Regions from separate parts of the Pseudodesulfovibrio profundus genome, predicted to be linked through region 4. Evidence: predicted binding sites of a transcription regulator. Region 4 holds the regulator's gene; each other region holds the start of a gene.
What was found. The regulator sigma-54, encoded in region 4, starts transcription at its own class of promoters, with help from an activator protein. The targets are predictions, from matches to a motif close to CTGGCACGGNNNNTGCTT.
Positions count from the first base shown of each region.

Region 1 (3,121 bases), 1.9 Mb from region 4:
GGAGTATTTTTATGAAAGAACAAATATTTGATTCCCAACGTTTCCTGCAAAGTCTGGCGGATGACATGGAACTGGCCCGGGAATTACTGGCGGCATTTCTTGAGGATAGTCCTGAACGAAACAAATCTCTTGCCGAGGCGTTGCAGGCCGGTGACATTGACGCGGCATCCCGGCTTGCCCACTCCCTCAAGGGGATGTGCGGCGTGATCCGTGCCGAAAGACTGGTCAACCTCGCCTTGAACATGGAACAGGCGGCAAAGAACAACGACCTGGAAAAGACAAAGAAGTTGTTTGAAGATTTCGATGCAAACCTCACCAAAGCCCACGAGGAAATTCATACCTTTGTCGAGGACTAGAGTCAGCCTGAAGCACAGTATATATCAACAAAAAAGGGTTGCCCGAGATTCGGGCAACCCTTTTACTTTCTGAGATGAGTCAGACTACTGAGCCTGTTCGCCTTCCGTTTCCGGTGCAGCTTCAGGGGCGGCTTCAGGCTGCTTGGGCAGCTCGAAATCCACGGTCATGGCATCCATGGCAGCAACGATATCAGCGGTGATATCAACAGTCTCTCCAGAAGAAAGCACAGAACCCTTGCTGAGGATGACGGTCAGGCCGTTGTCCTTGCGGTAGGTCTCAAGCGCTTCACGGAACTTGGCATCCACGAGTGCCACAACGCGCTGCTGCTCGCCCTGCATGGACTGCTGCAACTCGCCCATGGCCTTCTTGTAGGCGGCAACGTTCTCTTCGGTCTGATCTTCCTGCATGGCGTTGTAAGCGGCTTCGGCCTTGGCCTGCATGGGCTCGCCAAGCTGCTTCAGATATTCCATGGCCTGGCTGGCCACTTTGTTATTCTGGAATGCGGCAGCTTCATCGACGACGCCGATGGTGACGCCCGGTTCCTGTTGCTGATTACAGCCGGTGAGCAGCATGAGGCCTAACAGGGTAGTACCAAGCAGGGTAATAATCCGTTTCATATGTCTTTTCTCCATGTTTTTCTTGTTAGCGTCACTTTCCTATGGATTGGACACAGTACGCACCGACTCCACACAACGCAAGTGAATTGATAGGCAGGTTGTGCCTATCCTTTCTGAATGTTTACCTCCGGTATGATTACGTTTTCTCAGTGGCACACCGCTTGCTTTATCCACACCGAGAAGGAATAGGGAATTTATTGCCGGGATTGGTCTCCCGATGATTCCCACACCGCATCCGGATGGGACCGGATTGGAGGAAGTATGAGTTTTTCAACAATGTATGTGGGCGCGACAGGCGTCGTGGCTCACGGTGACAGAATGCAGGTCATTGGCAATAATCTCGCCAATGTCAGCACTGTCGGATACAAGCGGGCAGACGCCCAGTTCACCGATCTGCTCAGCCAGCAAATGGCCACCGGCAGCGCAGGATACGAATCCGGCGCATACAGCGCGAGCCAGATAGGCAAGGGCGTGGCTGTTGGCGACATTCGCAGCATTTTCAGAGAAGGCGGGCTGGAAAGCTCCAACACGTCAACGGATATGGCTATCACCGGCAACGGCTTCTTCGGAGTGCGCAAGGTCGGTGACACCGTAACCGGTACCGGCGCAACCCACTACACCAGGGCAGGAAATTTCCGCTTCAACAATGAAGCATACCTTGTGGACCCGAGCGGCTATCGGTTGCAGGGATACGCCATTGACAGGGAAACAGGTACTGTCTCCAGTTCTGCCACGGATGTTCAACTTCCCTATCAGGACGTAATGGCAAACGGTCAAACCACACGACTGGTCCGATCTGAGCCTCGTGCATCAACCAGCATCGACATGATAACCAACCTAGATGCTCTGGCTGGCGATCTTTACACCAATGCCGATAATCCGTTTTTCGCCATGCTGGATGCATACGATGGCAGCGACCCAACAGCCTCCACTCCTTTTGGATCAAATCTTCCTGCATACTCGTCCAGTCTCAATATTTATGATGAAGACGGAAACCAGCATGATCTGACCGTGTATTTTGACCCGGTTTCCAGCAGCTCCATTTCCAACGCCAACCCAGGATATACGTACTGGGAATACCTGATTGCTGTTCCTGGATCCTCTGATGGTTCCGGGGCCTACGGCACTTCCGGCGCAGGATTGGCCGGAGTCGGGGTACTGACATTCAATGGCGAAGGTGAGGTTGTCAACCAGTCCGCCTACTCCCTCAATGGGACTGACGGAAAGAATCTCAGCAACTGGGGACCTGCTTCCTTCAATGAAGAAGGTATCCCCCAATTCACCGTCACTCTGGGAGAAGATGGCTCAGCCACAGGTGGAACACAGACCCTGAGTTTTGACGTGGGCCTGAACTCCGACACGTCCAGTTGGCAATCGGGAGCCTCCAGTATTGCGGGCATCGGAACCGACACCAACAGCCTCATATCACTGGCCAGTATGAACCGGGACATCAGCTCGACCACAAGTTTTGACGATGGATCGGCAACCCTGTTCCAGAATCAGGACGGATTCGCCTGGGGATATCTGCAAAACACCAGCATCAGCCGGGAAGGATTTTTGCGGGGACATTTTTCCAATGGACAGACCGAGGACTTCTACCAGATCGCCATGTACCGCTTCAACAGCGAGTGGGGACTGCGTCGTGACGGCGGGAACAACTTTGTCTCCACCGAAGCGTCCGGTAATCCCATCGAAGGCGTGGCCGAAGAAGGCGGACGCGGCACCATCCAGGGTTCCACCCTTGAGATGAGTAACGTGGATATGGCCGAAGAGTTTGCCAAGATGATCGTCACCCAGCGAGGCTATCAGGCAAACACCAAGGTCATCACGACATCCGACTCCATCCTCAACACGACCATCACCATCAAGCGATAAACATACTCCTTTACGGATTCAGCGGCTCGGCCATCAGGTCGAGCCGCTTTTATTTGATCCTACTCCCTCGAGTTGGCCCCTTTTCCGAGGCTCTTTCGGAACATCACCCATCGCCATCCGGCAAGACCTCCACCCGGCTTGTCATTTCACGATTGACGCTTATCGATATTCAGCCGGCAGTCATGCAGCCGCTTCTCGGTATCTTCATAGTATGAGACTGAAATACACGGTTTCTTGTCTTCGACCGACAAACCGGATAGAGGTTTCGTGTA
Region 1 is NZ_LT907975.1:2,272,021-2,275,141, reverse strand. Features, by position in the region: gene DPRO_RS10760 (Hpt domain-containing protein) at 12-356, shown strand; gene DPRO_RS10755 (OmpH family outer membrane protein) at 441-974, opposite strand; gene DPRO_RS10750 (flagellar hook protein FlgE) at 1,236-2,849, shown strand.
Region 1: a site for sigma-54 is predicted at 1,124-1,141, ahead of DPRO_RS10750 (flagellar hook protein FlgE). Genes of this name have one in related genera too.

Region 2 (3,121 bases), 560 kb from region 4:
GATGAAATCAACATGCACAAGCTTGAACATGGCCGCCTCGACGCCATGGCCGCAGAATATGGCAATGGCTTGTATCTCTCCCGAAAGCTCGGCTTCAAGCGGGTCACACCACTTCGCGACCTTGAGATCAAGAGCGATGGTCTCTACATCATTTTCAACAAGGAAACCGTTGAAGCCTCTTTCGTTGACAGGTTTTCCCAAGAATTGACGCGATTCAAGGAAACGGAAACCTACAGTAGTATCTACAAGCGTTACTTCGAGTAGCTCTTCGCCGGAACACCCTGCCCCCATACATTTTTTTTCTGGACCGGATTGACATTCCGGACATGAAGCGTAGTGTTTTATCAAACAAGCTGCATCTACAACGACACGACGCGCCATGAAATTGCCATTTATCAAAGATTCCACCCTCGACTATTTCCGACAGGCCAAAGAGCACGGCCTGCCCTTCTGGGAACGCCTGCACGGGTATGTATACGGCCGCTGGTGTTATCACTATATCGGCCTTGCCGGGGACAAGGATCCCTGGTGGCGCTACCTATGGGCGCCTCTTGTCTTTTTCATCGACAAGATGACGCCGTTCGTTCCGTCGGAAAGAAATAAAGTCGGTGACCCCAATCAGGAAAAACCGACATGGGGCGACACCTATCACGGCAAAGTCATGCCACTTGGCGAGGTATCCAAACTCGTCACCATCAACAGGCCGGTCAACACCGAGGTGCCGGAACAGGTCTTGCCCTACACCCGCGCAAAGGAAATCATCCTGCGAAATCCCGAGCGGATAGTGCTTCTGGATTGTCCATGTCGAACCGGCATGAAATCACCCTGCAAACCCATTGATGTCTGTCTGCTGATCGGCGATCCGTTTGCATCGTTCATGCGCGAACACCATCCCGACAAGACCCGCGACATCACAGCGGAAGAAGCCCTTCGCATCCTGAAGGCGGAAAATGCCCGGGGCCATGTATCCCATGCATTTTTCAAGGATGTAATGATTGGTCGGTTCTACGCCATTTGCAACTGTTGCTCGTGTTGCTGCGGCGCCATGAAAGCCCAGATCAACGGAGTCCACATGCTGTGTTCCTCCGGCTATCTGGCCGAGGTAAATGACGAAAATTGCGTAAAGTGCGGCATCTGTGCCGGGAAGTGCCAATTCAAGGCCATCGGTTTCAACAAGGATTCCGCCTTCATCCGTGAGGACAAATGCATGGGGTGCGGCGTGTGCGTGGAAGCGTGCGCCAAAGATGCTCTCACTTTGCGCACCGCCCCTGAAAAAGGCGAACCGCTTCTGGTAGATAGACTGTGATCAGAATGGAATTTTTTTCTCCTATCAGTAAATTCTTTCACTGAACCAGAAATATATGCCCTCTATGAATATTGGAGTATTTTAGTCCGAATCTATTTTTTTTAGATATTTTTCTCGTATACTCCATTAACACAGTCTGTAAATCGACAACGACCACCAGCAAAACCTATTGATTCCAGACAATTAAACATTCCAACGATTTCTTCTGTCTCGTGGCATGCTCTTTGCTTTTACTTTGATGCCAATCAAGTAATTCTCAGGAGACAAGTATGCAGAGAGCCAGAAACCATAAGAACAGACGCGGGTCTTCCATCGTAGAGGTCGCGCTCCTGTTGCCCATATTCATGATGATCATGATGGGTGTTATGGATTTCGCTCGCCTCTACTGGACACAAAGTGTCGTCCGTGGCGCCGCCTATGAAGGTGTCCGGGCTGCCATACTTGCAGAAACCACCAATACACAGGTCGAATCAATAATCCTCAGTGAGTTGAGCATCGGTGGCGTGGAAGCCACACCATCAGTTACAGTCGGCACCCGTGAACCCCAACAGCCGGTTGACGTGACCGTTGCCGTGCCGTTCACATTCCTCGCCATCGATCGACTGATCCCCCCGCTTGGCGGTGTCAATCAGGTTACCGCTACGGCCGTTATGACCCATGAGAGGTAGCCGTATGCGCAGAAACGAGACTCACAAGCAAGGAGTGGCAATAGTCGAATTTGCATTGATCATGGGCATTCTCCTCGTGCCGCTCATGGCCGGTGTTTGGGACGTATCCAAGTTCATCGACATCAATCAGATTCTTACCCGAGCCGCCAGAGAAGGCGTTGTGCTCGCCTCTCGCGGCAAGGAACCAACCGAGACAATTCAAAATTATGTGGAATCGGCAGGGCTGGACCCAAGCCATCTGACTGTCACTATCACGCACGGTACCGATGACATCAACTTCGGACAGGAAGTGAGTGTTGTATTGACTTTTGATTTTTCCGGTTACACCATCTTTCCATGGGAAGATATCATCCCGCAGGGCCTGTCAACCGCAGCCTTCGCAAAGGTGGAGTAAAACATGCAACACAGACTGCAATCATTCATCCGACAGGAAAGAGGCGTCGCCAGCGTCATGGTGGCCCTTGGCATGACAGCTCTTCTTGGGCTGGCCGCGCTGGCCATCGACATAGGTCAGATTCACCTGAAGCGCGGAGCTCTGCAAACCGCCGCAGACACAGGCGCGCTGGCAGGAGCAAGCTCCATGATGTCCGAAGGACATGAATTCGCCAAGATTCGATCAGTCGTTACCAACTACGCCACACGAAACATGGTCGCCGACGACAAGCCCGCACAAGCACTGACCAACGCGGATATCGTCTTCATGAAGGACGGCGTTCCAACAGAAATCAACCCCAATCAGGTTGAAGTGACCGTCACTCTCAGCGCTGAACGCGGCAATCCGCTGAATCTTTACTTCGGCAGGATTCTCGGCATTAACACAGTCGATGTCCAGGTTGTCGCCCGTGCCGGGATCGTAGGCATTTGTTCAAGCAAGTGCGTAAAGCCGTTTGTCGTTCCGACCAAGTTTGAATGGGATGACACTGCCGCTCCCGGAACCAAGTACTATAATAACGGCGAAATGGACGTAGATAGCCCAGAAGAAGTCAACTCGGTCAACGTTATCGGCTACGGCCAAGACGACATTGGCACATCCATCATCATCAAGCCCGGCGATCCTCAGCTTGCCATTGTTCCCGGTCAGTACAACCTTGTGGACCTGCCGCCTGCTAATAAGGGGGCTCCGGTCACGGGTGCTGATGCCGTCAGG
Region 2 is NZ_LT907975.1:3,958,578-3,961,698, reverse strand. Features, by position in the region: gene DPRO_RS18580 (substrate-binding periplasmic protein) at 1-264, shown strand, start outside; gene DPRO_RS18575 (4Fe-4S binding protein) at 380-1,306, shown strand; gene DPRO_RS18570 (TadE/TadG family type IV pilus assembly protein) at 1,576-1,974, shown strand; gene DPRO_RS18565 (TadE/TadG family type IV pilus assembly protein) at 1,979-2,368, shown strand; gene DPRO_RS18560 (pilus assembly protein TadG-related protein) at 2,372-3,121, shown strand, end outside.
Region 2: a site for sigma-54 is predicted at 1,519-1,536, ahead of DPRO_RS18570 (TadE/TadG family type IV pilus assembly protein). Genes of this name have one in related genera too.

Region 3 (3,121 bases), 1.8 Mb from region 4:
CGGCTGACCGGCGCCTGTAAAGGGTGTCCCATGTCACAAATGACTCTCAAGAACGGTATTGAGCGGATCGTGCTCAAGGAAGTCCCTTCGGTGAAGCGCGTCGAAGCCGTGGACTAGCCCTTGAGGCATGTGACCATCATGGTCTTGCCTTTGCCCGTTTGAAATTTATTGAATTGAATACTGGGTACCATGATGGTGCCACGCTTTCGGTCGCTACGAGCATATGCTCAAGGGCCGAGACAGGAGATACATACGATGACGAAAATTGTTTCCCGGTTCGCGCCAAGTCCAACCGGCTATCTGCATATCGGCGGTGCCCGTACCGCTCTGTTTTCATGGCTTCTGGCCCGGTCCTCGGGCGGCAAGTTCCTGCTGCGTATCGAAGATACAGACAGGGAGCGCTCTACACAGGAAGCAACGGATGCCATTATCGATTCCATGCAGTGGCTGGGCCTGGAGCATGACGGCGAGATCGTCTTTCAGTCCACCCGGGCGGACCGTCACAATGAAGTTATCGATCAGTTGATTGAAAACGGCCACGCCTACTACTGCCAGTGCTCCAAGGAAGAAGTGGATGCCATGCGCGAGAAGGCGATGAAAGAGGGCCGCAAGCCGAAATACGATGGTAGCTGTCGTGCCAAGGGCCTGACCGAAGGCGTTGTGCGCCTCAAGGCTCCTGAAGAAGGACACACCGGCTTCGTTGATATGGTCAAGGGCCCCATCAACGTGGAAAACGTCGAGATGGACGATATGATCCTGCGTCGAAGCGATGGATCGCCGACCTACAACCTCGCCGTTGTGGTAGATGATCACGACATGGGGATCAACACGGTGCTGCGTGGCGATGACCACGTCAACAATACCCCTCGTCAGATCCTGATTTACCGGGCAATGGGCTGGGATGTACCGCAGTTCGGTCATGTTCCCATGATCCTTGGACCGGACAAGAAGAAACTTTCCAAGCGTCATGGCGCACTTTCGGTCATGGAATACGAGAAAATGGGCTACCTGCCTGAAGCGGTGTGCAACTATCTCGCCCGCCTCGGTTGGTCCCATGGCGATCAGGAACTCTTCACCATGGATGAAATGATCGAGTTGTTCTCCACCGACAATCTCGGCAAGTCGCCGTCTGTCTTTGACCTGACTAAATTCGAGTGGGTCAATGGACAGTACATGCAGAAAGCCGATCCTGAGTACCTGGCCGGGTTGCTGTGTGAATTCCTGGATCGTGAGGGAGCCGAGCCTGTCGATAAGGCGTTGTTCGCTCAGATTGCGCCGTTGTTGCAGCCCAGAGCCAAGTCCATCGTGGATATGCTGGAGCAGTCCCGTCCGTTTATCGTCAAGTCCGATTTCCTTCCCTACGACGAAAAGGCCGTGAAGAAATTCCTCACCGAGGAATCCAAGCCGCTGTTGGAAGAGATTGCCGAGCGCATCGAAGCCATGGACGAGTACACGGAGAAGGCGCTGGAAGATGTCCACCGGCAGTTCCTTGAAGACAAGGATATCAAGTTCAAAGTCATTGCCCAGCCCATTCGGGTCGCCATTGTTGGCAAGACCCAGTCTCCCGGTCTGTTCGAGACCATGATGGTTCTTGGCAAGGAAGAAACGCTGGCACGCATGAAGCGGGCTGTTGAACTGTAATTCCTTTTTCCTATATCAATGCACGAAGCCCCTGTCGGATGATCCGGCAGGGGCTTCTTTTGGGAGAGGATGAATGTTGCGCGTCTATCGAAAATTATTTCAGGTCGTTCTTCATGCTCTTGAAGGTCTGTTCGTCAATCTCACCGTTGGCATACCGTCTTTTGAGAATGGCCTCGGGGCTGGGTGTGTCGGTGGGCGTGGCAGGTTTTTTCAACATGCGCACGACGAAATAGATGATGAGGCCGATAATGAGCAATTGGAAGATGGAGCCCATGTGAAACGGCATGAATCCGCCACCCCATCCATGCCCGGCGCCCTGAAAGAATCCTGGGCCGCTACACCAACTATTGAAGCTCGATAAAAATTCCATCTGTCCTCCTTGCTTTTGCTTAAAGGAGAGCAGTATGTGTGCCAAACTTTATCAGCTTAAATATCAATTGGTTGTCGATTTATAGCATTTAGCGCGATGTGCACTTGTGCATCATATTGCATGCTCTTGTGTGTCATAGTTGCACATGAGGGTGATTGGTGTGGCTACAGCGGAAGCTCAATGATGAAGGTTGCCCCATTGCCCGGTTCCGACTCCACCCAGATGGTCCCATTGTAGTGCTTGACGATCTCTCGGGAGATGGCAAGCCCGAGTCCGGCTCCGTGCGGCTTGCTGTCAGAAGGCCCTGTGTTGCCAGCCTGATGAAAGACATCAAAGATACGATCCTGCTCCAACGTGTCGATGCCAGGCCCTGTGTCTTTCACCTCAAAGCGAAGCATGCCTGCCTCTGTGACGTAAGTGGAAAACGTAACACTGCCTCTGGCTGTGAACTTGGCTGCATTGGTCAGGAGATTGAGTAGCACCTGGGTCATACGGTCGGCATCGACGACGATGTCAGGCAAGTTGCTGCTGGTATTCGTGACCAGATCAATGGTCGGGTGTTCTTCGAACTGCCCCTTCACTGCATTGGTCGCATTTCGGGCCAGGGTGGCCGCATTGATCGGTTCATCCCGCCATTCAGTGTAGCCCATTTCAATCTTGTTGAGGTCAAGGACATCGTTGATGAGCCGGGTCAATCGGTTGCCTTCATGAATGAGGATGTTCAGGTTCTCGACTATCTGCGCACCCTTGGTCAGAAGCTTTGGGTTTCCTTTTGCAAGCGGCCAGAAATTGTTGGCGAAATTCTTGAGAATGAGTTTGGAGAACCCGAGGAGGGAGGTCAACGGGGTGCGAAGCTCATGCGATACCGATGAGACAAGCGCAGACTTGGTCCTGTCCAGTTCGCGTAGCTGCTGATTGACTTTTTCCGTGTCTTCCTTGGCCTTGGTGAGAGTCTCTTCCATCTCCTTTCGGTAGGTAATGTCCCGAATGAGCCAGACCGCCCCCTGGTACTGCGATGTCTTGCCAATGGGAGAAATGCGAGCTTCAAACCATCGGTGTCCGCTCAGGACATTCATGTCGTATTCAATGGTCTGGACAGTGCCGGTGCGC
Region 3 is NZ_LT907975.1:2,756,484-2,759,604, forward strand. Features, by position in the region: gene DPRO_RS12995 (NifU family protein) at 1-117, shown strand, start outside; gene gltX (glutamate--tRNA ligase) at 256-1,641, shown strand; gene DPRO_RS13005 (SHOCT domain-containing protein) at 1,736-2,011, opposite strand; gene DPRO_RS13010 (ATP-binding protein) at 2,176-3,121, opposite strand, start outside.
Region 3: a site for sigma-54 is predicted at 2,039-2,056, ahead of DPRO_RS13005 (SHOCT domain-containing protein). Genes of this name have one in related genera too.

Region 4 (3,121 bases):
TTCATGGAAAGCTGACCCTCTGGTCAGAGAAGCTGACGGCATTCCTCACTACCACTCAAGGTTCATCATTAACCTCTGATTCCATTGATCGTATCGTTGCAGAGGGCAATGTCCGTGCAGAGAAAGGAACATCCAAAGGATCCTGCGGAAAGCTGACGTATTATGTTTCCAGTCAGCTCCTCAAGATGGAAGACAACCCCAAACTTCAGGATGGTTCCAACAGCCTGAGTGGTAACGTTATCAATTTTTATGCACGTGAAAACCGTAGTGAAGTTGTCGGTGGTGACGGAAAGCGTGTGCGGGCTGTCTTCATGACCCCGGAAGGCGTGAAGGTACCATAATGTCACAGGGTCTTGTTGCTGCTGATCTGTCCAAGCGATATGGGCAAAAAGAGGTTGTTCACTCTATCAACCTAGAGTTGAACCCCCAGGAGGTCGTTGGGTTGTTGGGGCCAAATGGCGCAGGCAAGACGACCACCTTTTACATGCTCGTTGGCATTGTCAAACCTAATACAGGTAGGGTGACACTGCGTGATGAGCCTCTCACCAATAAACCTCTTCATGAACGCGCCCGAATGGGGGTCAGCTATCTGCCTCAGGAGAGTTCCATTTTCAAAAAACTGTCCGTACGACAGAATCTTGAAATCATATTGGAACAAACAGCTCTGAGCCGAGCAGACCAGAATGCCCGTGCTCAAGAATTGATGGAGATGTTCCGGATTACGAAATTGGCGGATCAACCAGCCATGTTTTTGTCTGGTGGTGAGCGTCGTCGTTTGGAAATCGCTCGGGCGTTGATAATGAATCCGAAGTTTATTCTTCTCGACGAGCCCTTTGCCGGAATCGACCCGATTGCTGTAATCGATATTCAGGAAATCATTTCAGTCTTGAAAAGCATGGGGATCGGTATCCTGATTTCCGATCATAATGTCAGAGAAACCTTGAATATTTGTGATCGGGCATATCTCGTCTATGAGGGAACGGTAATTCTTGAAGGTACGCCAGAGGAGATTGTTGAAGACAGTCAGGCTCGGCAAATTTATCTTGGTGAAGACTTCAGATTGTAGTTTATCAAGCCTTATTTTGATAAGTCGATTTACACTCCATGTAAACGTTGGTACACTTTTTTCATGGGGCGATTGTTTGTAAAATAGTTCATATTTTTCAATAGTTATATTTGCACGCTTGCCACATGGTTTTCAGTGTGTCATAATGATATTCAAGTTATTTGGTTTTTATTAATGGATTCAATTTAGGCAGTATTTGGAAGCATGCCTTAAGGCTGGTATATGGGACTCGAACTTAGACAACAACTCAAGCTCTCGCAGCAACTGGTCATGACGCCTCAGCTGCAGCAAGCCATCAAGCTGCTGCAACTTTCGCGTTTGGAGCTGCTGGAGACTGTTCAGCAGGAATTGATGGAGAATCCGTTTCTGGATGAAGCAGAAACGGAAACTGAAATTCCTGAGCGAGAAGAGTTGACAGAGTCCCAGGCTGAAGAGGAACTTGTTCGGACTGCTGACTGGGAAAACTATCTTGGTGAATTTTCCAGTACATCCAAGCAAGCGGCATCCAGGGACTCTGAAGTCCCGGAAGAAGGGGTGTCGTTTGAAGCTCGCCTGGCATCCAAGCCCTCGCTGGAAGGTCATCTCCACTGGCAGATGCGTTTGTCCAATTTTACTGAGCGAGAGATTGAAATAGGCGAAGCGGTCATAGGGAATATCGATCATAATGGATACCTCCAGGCATCCAATGATGAGATACGATCCATGGTCCCCGCAACGGATGAGGAAATCGACAACCTTGTTCATCGCATTCAGCGCCTCGATCCGGTTGGTGTGTGCGCACGGACCCCCCAAGAGTGTTTGGAAGTGCAGATGGAGGTTCTTGGGTACGACGATCCCATCCTCCAATCCCTTGTCAGGGATCACCTGGAAGACCTCGAAAAGAATCGATACAAGCCGTTGGCGCGGAAGTTCAAGATATCCATGGAAGAACTCAAGGAATATCTTGATCTCATGCAGACACTTGATCCGATGCCCGGTACCAATTTTTCCAGTACTGAACCGCACTATGTAAGTCCTGATGTTTTCGTTTACAAGTATGGTGATGAGTTTGTCATCATTCTGAATGAAGATGGGATGCCGAGACTGCAAATGAATTCTTTCTACATGGACTCCATGCGCGGAGCTGTCGAGAAAGAGAAAGAGTATTTTCAAGAAAAGATGCGTTCTGCAGCCTGGTTGATGAAAAGTCTGTACCAACGGCAGAGAACTTTGTATAAAGTAGTTGAAAGTATTATTCGTTTTCAAAAAGAGTTTTTTGAAGTGGGCGTCACAAAGTTGAAGCCACTCATACTCAAGGAGGTTGCTGAAGACATCGAAATGCATGAATCCACCGTTAGCCGGATTACCACGAGCAAGTATGTTTCCACTCCGCACGGGATATTTGAGTTGAAGTTCTTTTTCAACAGTGCGTTGGATCTTGACGATGGTTCCCAGGTGGGTTCGGAGAGCGTTAAGGCACTCATTAAACAGATGATTGCCGAAGAAGATACGAAGAAACCGTTGAGCGATGAAAAAATTGGCGAAATACTCAAGGATAAGCTTGAGGTGAACATCGCCAGGCGTACCGTAGCCAAGTATCGCTCAGCAATGGGGATTCCATCTTCGTCCAAGCGCAAGCAGTACTTCTGATTTTGAACTTGTTGGACCTATAAACAGGAGGTAGCACATGAACATAAGCTTCACTTTCAAGGATTTTGAGCCGTCCGATCATTTGAAGGGCTATGCACAAAAGCGATTTGAAAAGGTAGGCAAGTTCGTCTCCGACTCCGATGAGGCCGATCTTCAGGTAAACCTGTCGGTCGACAAGTTTCGCCATAAGGCCGATGTTATCCTGAATGCCGATAATATCCATATATCAGCGTATGAAGACTCCGAAGACATGTATGCGACCATTGATATGGTCGTTGACAAGTTGGAAGCACAACTTCGAAAGATGCGTGAAAAGATGAAGTCTCGCGTCCGTTCCGGGCGAGGCAACAAGGTGCAGACCAATTTCTTCGCTTATGAAGAAAGCAATCGGGAGGCCGGACCTACCATTGTTGGCACCGACACATA
Region 4 is NZ_LT907975.1:344,745-347,865, forward strand. Features, by position in the region: gene DPRO_RS01660 (LptA/OstA family protein) at 1-341, shown strand, start outside; gene lptB (LPS export ABC transporter ATP-binding protein) at 341-1,066, shown strand; gene rpoN (RNA polymerase factor sigma-54) at 1,289-2,695, shown strand; gene hpf (ribosome hibernation-promoting factor, HPF/YfiA family) at 2,733-3,121, shown strand, end outside.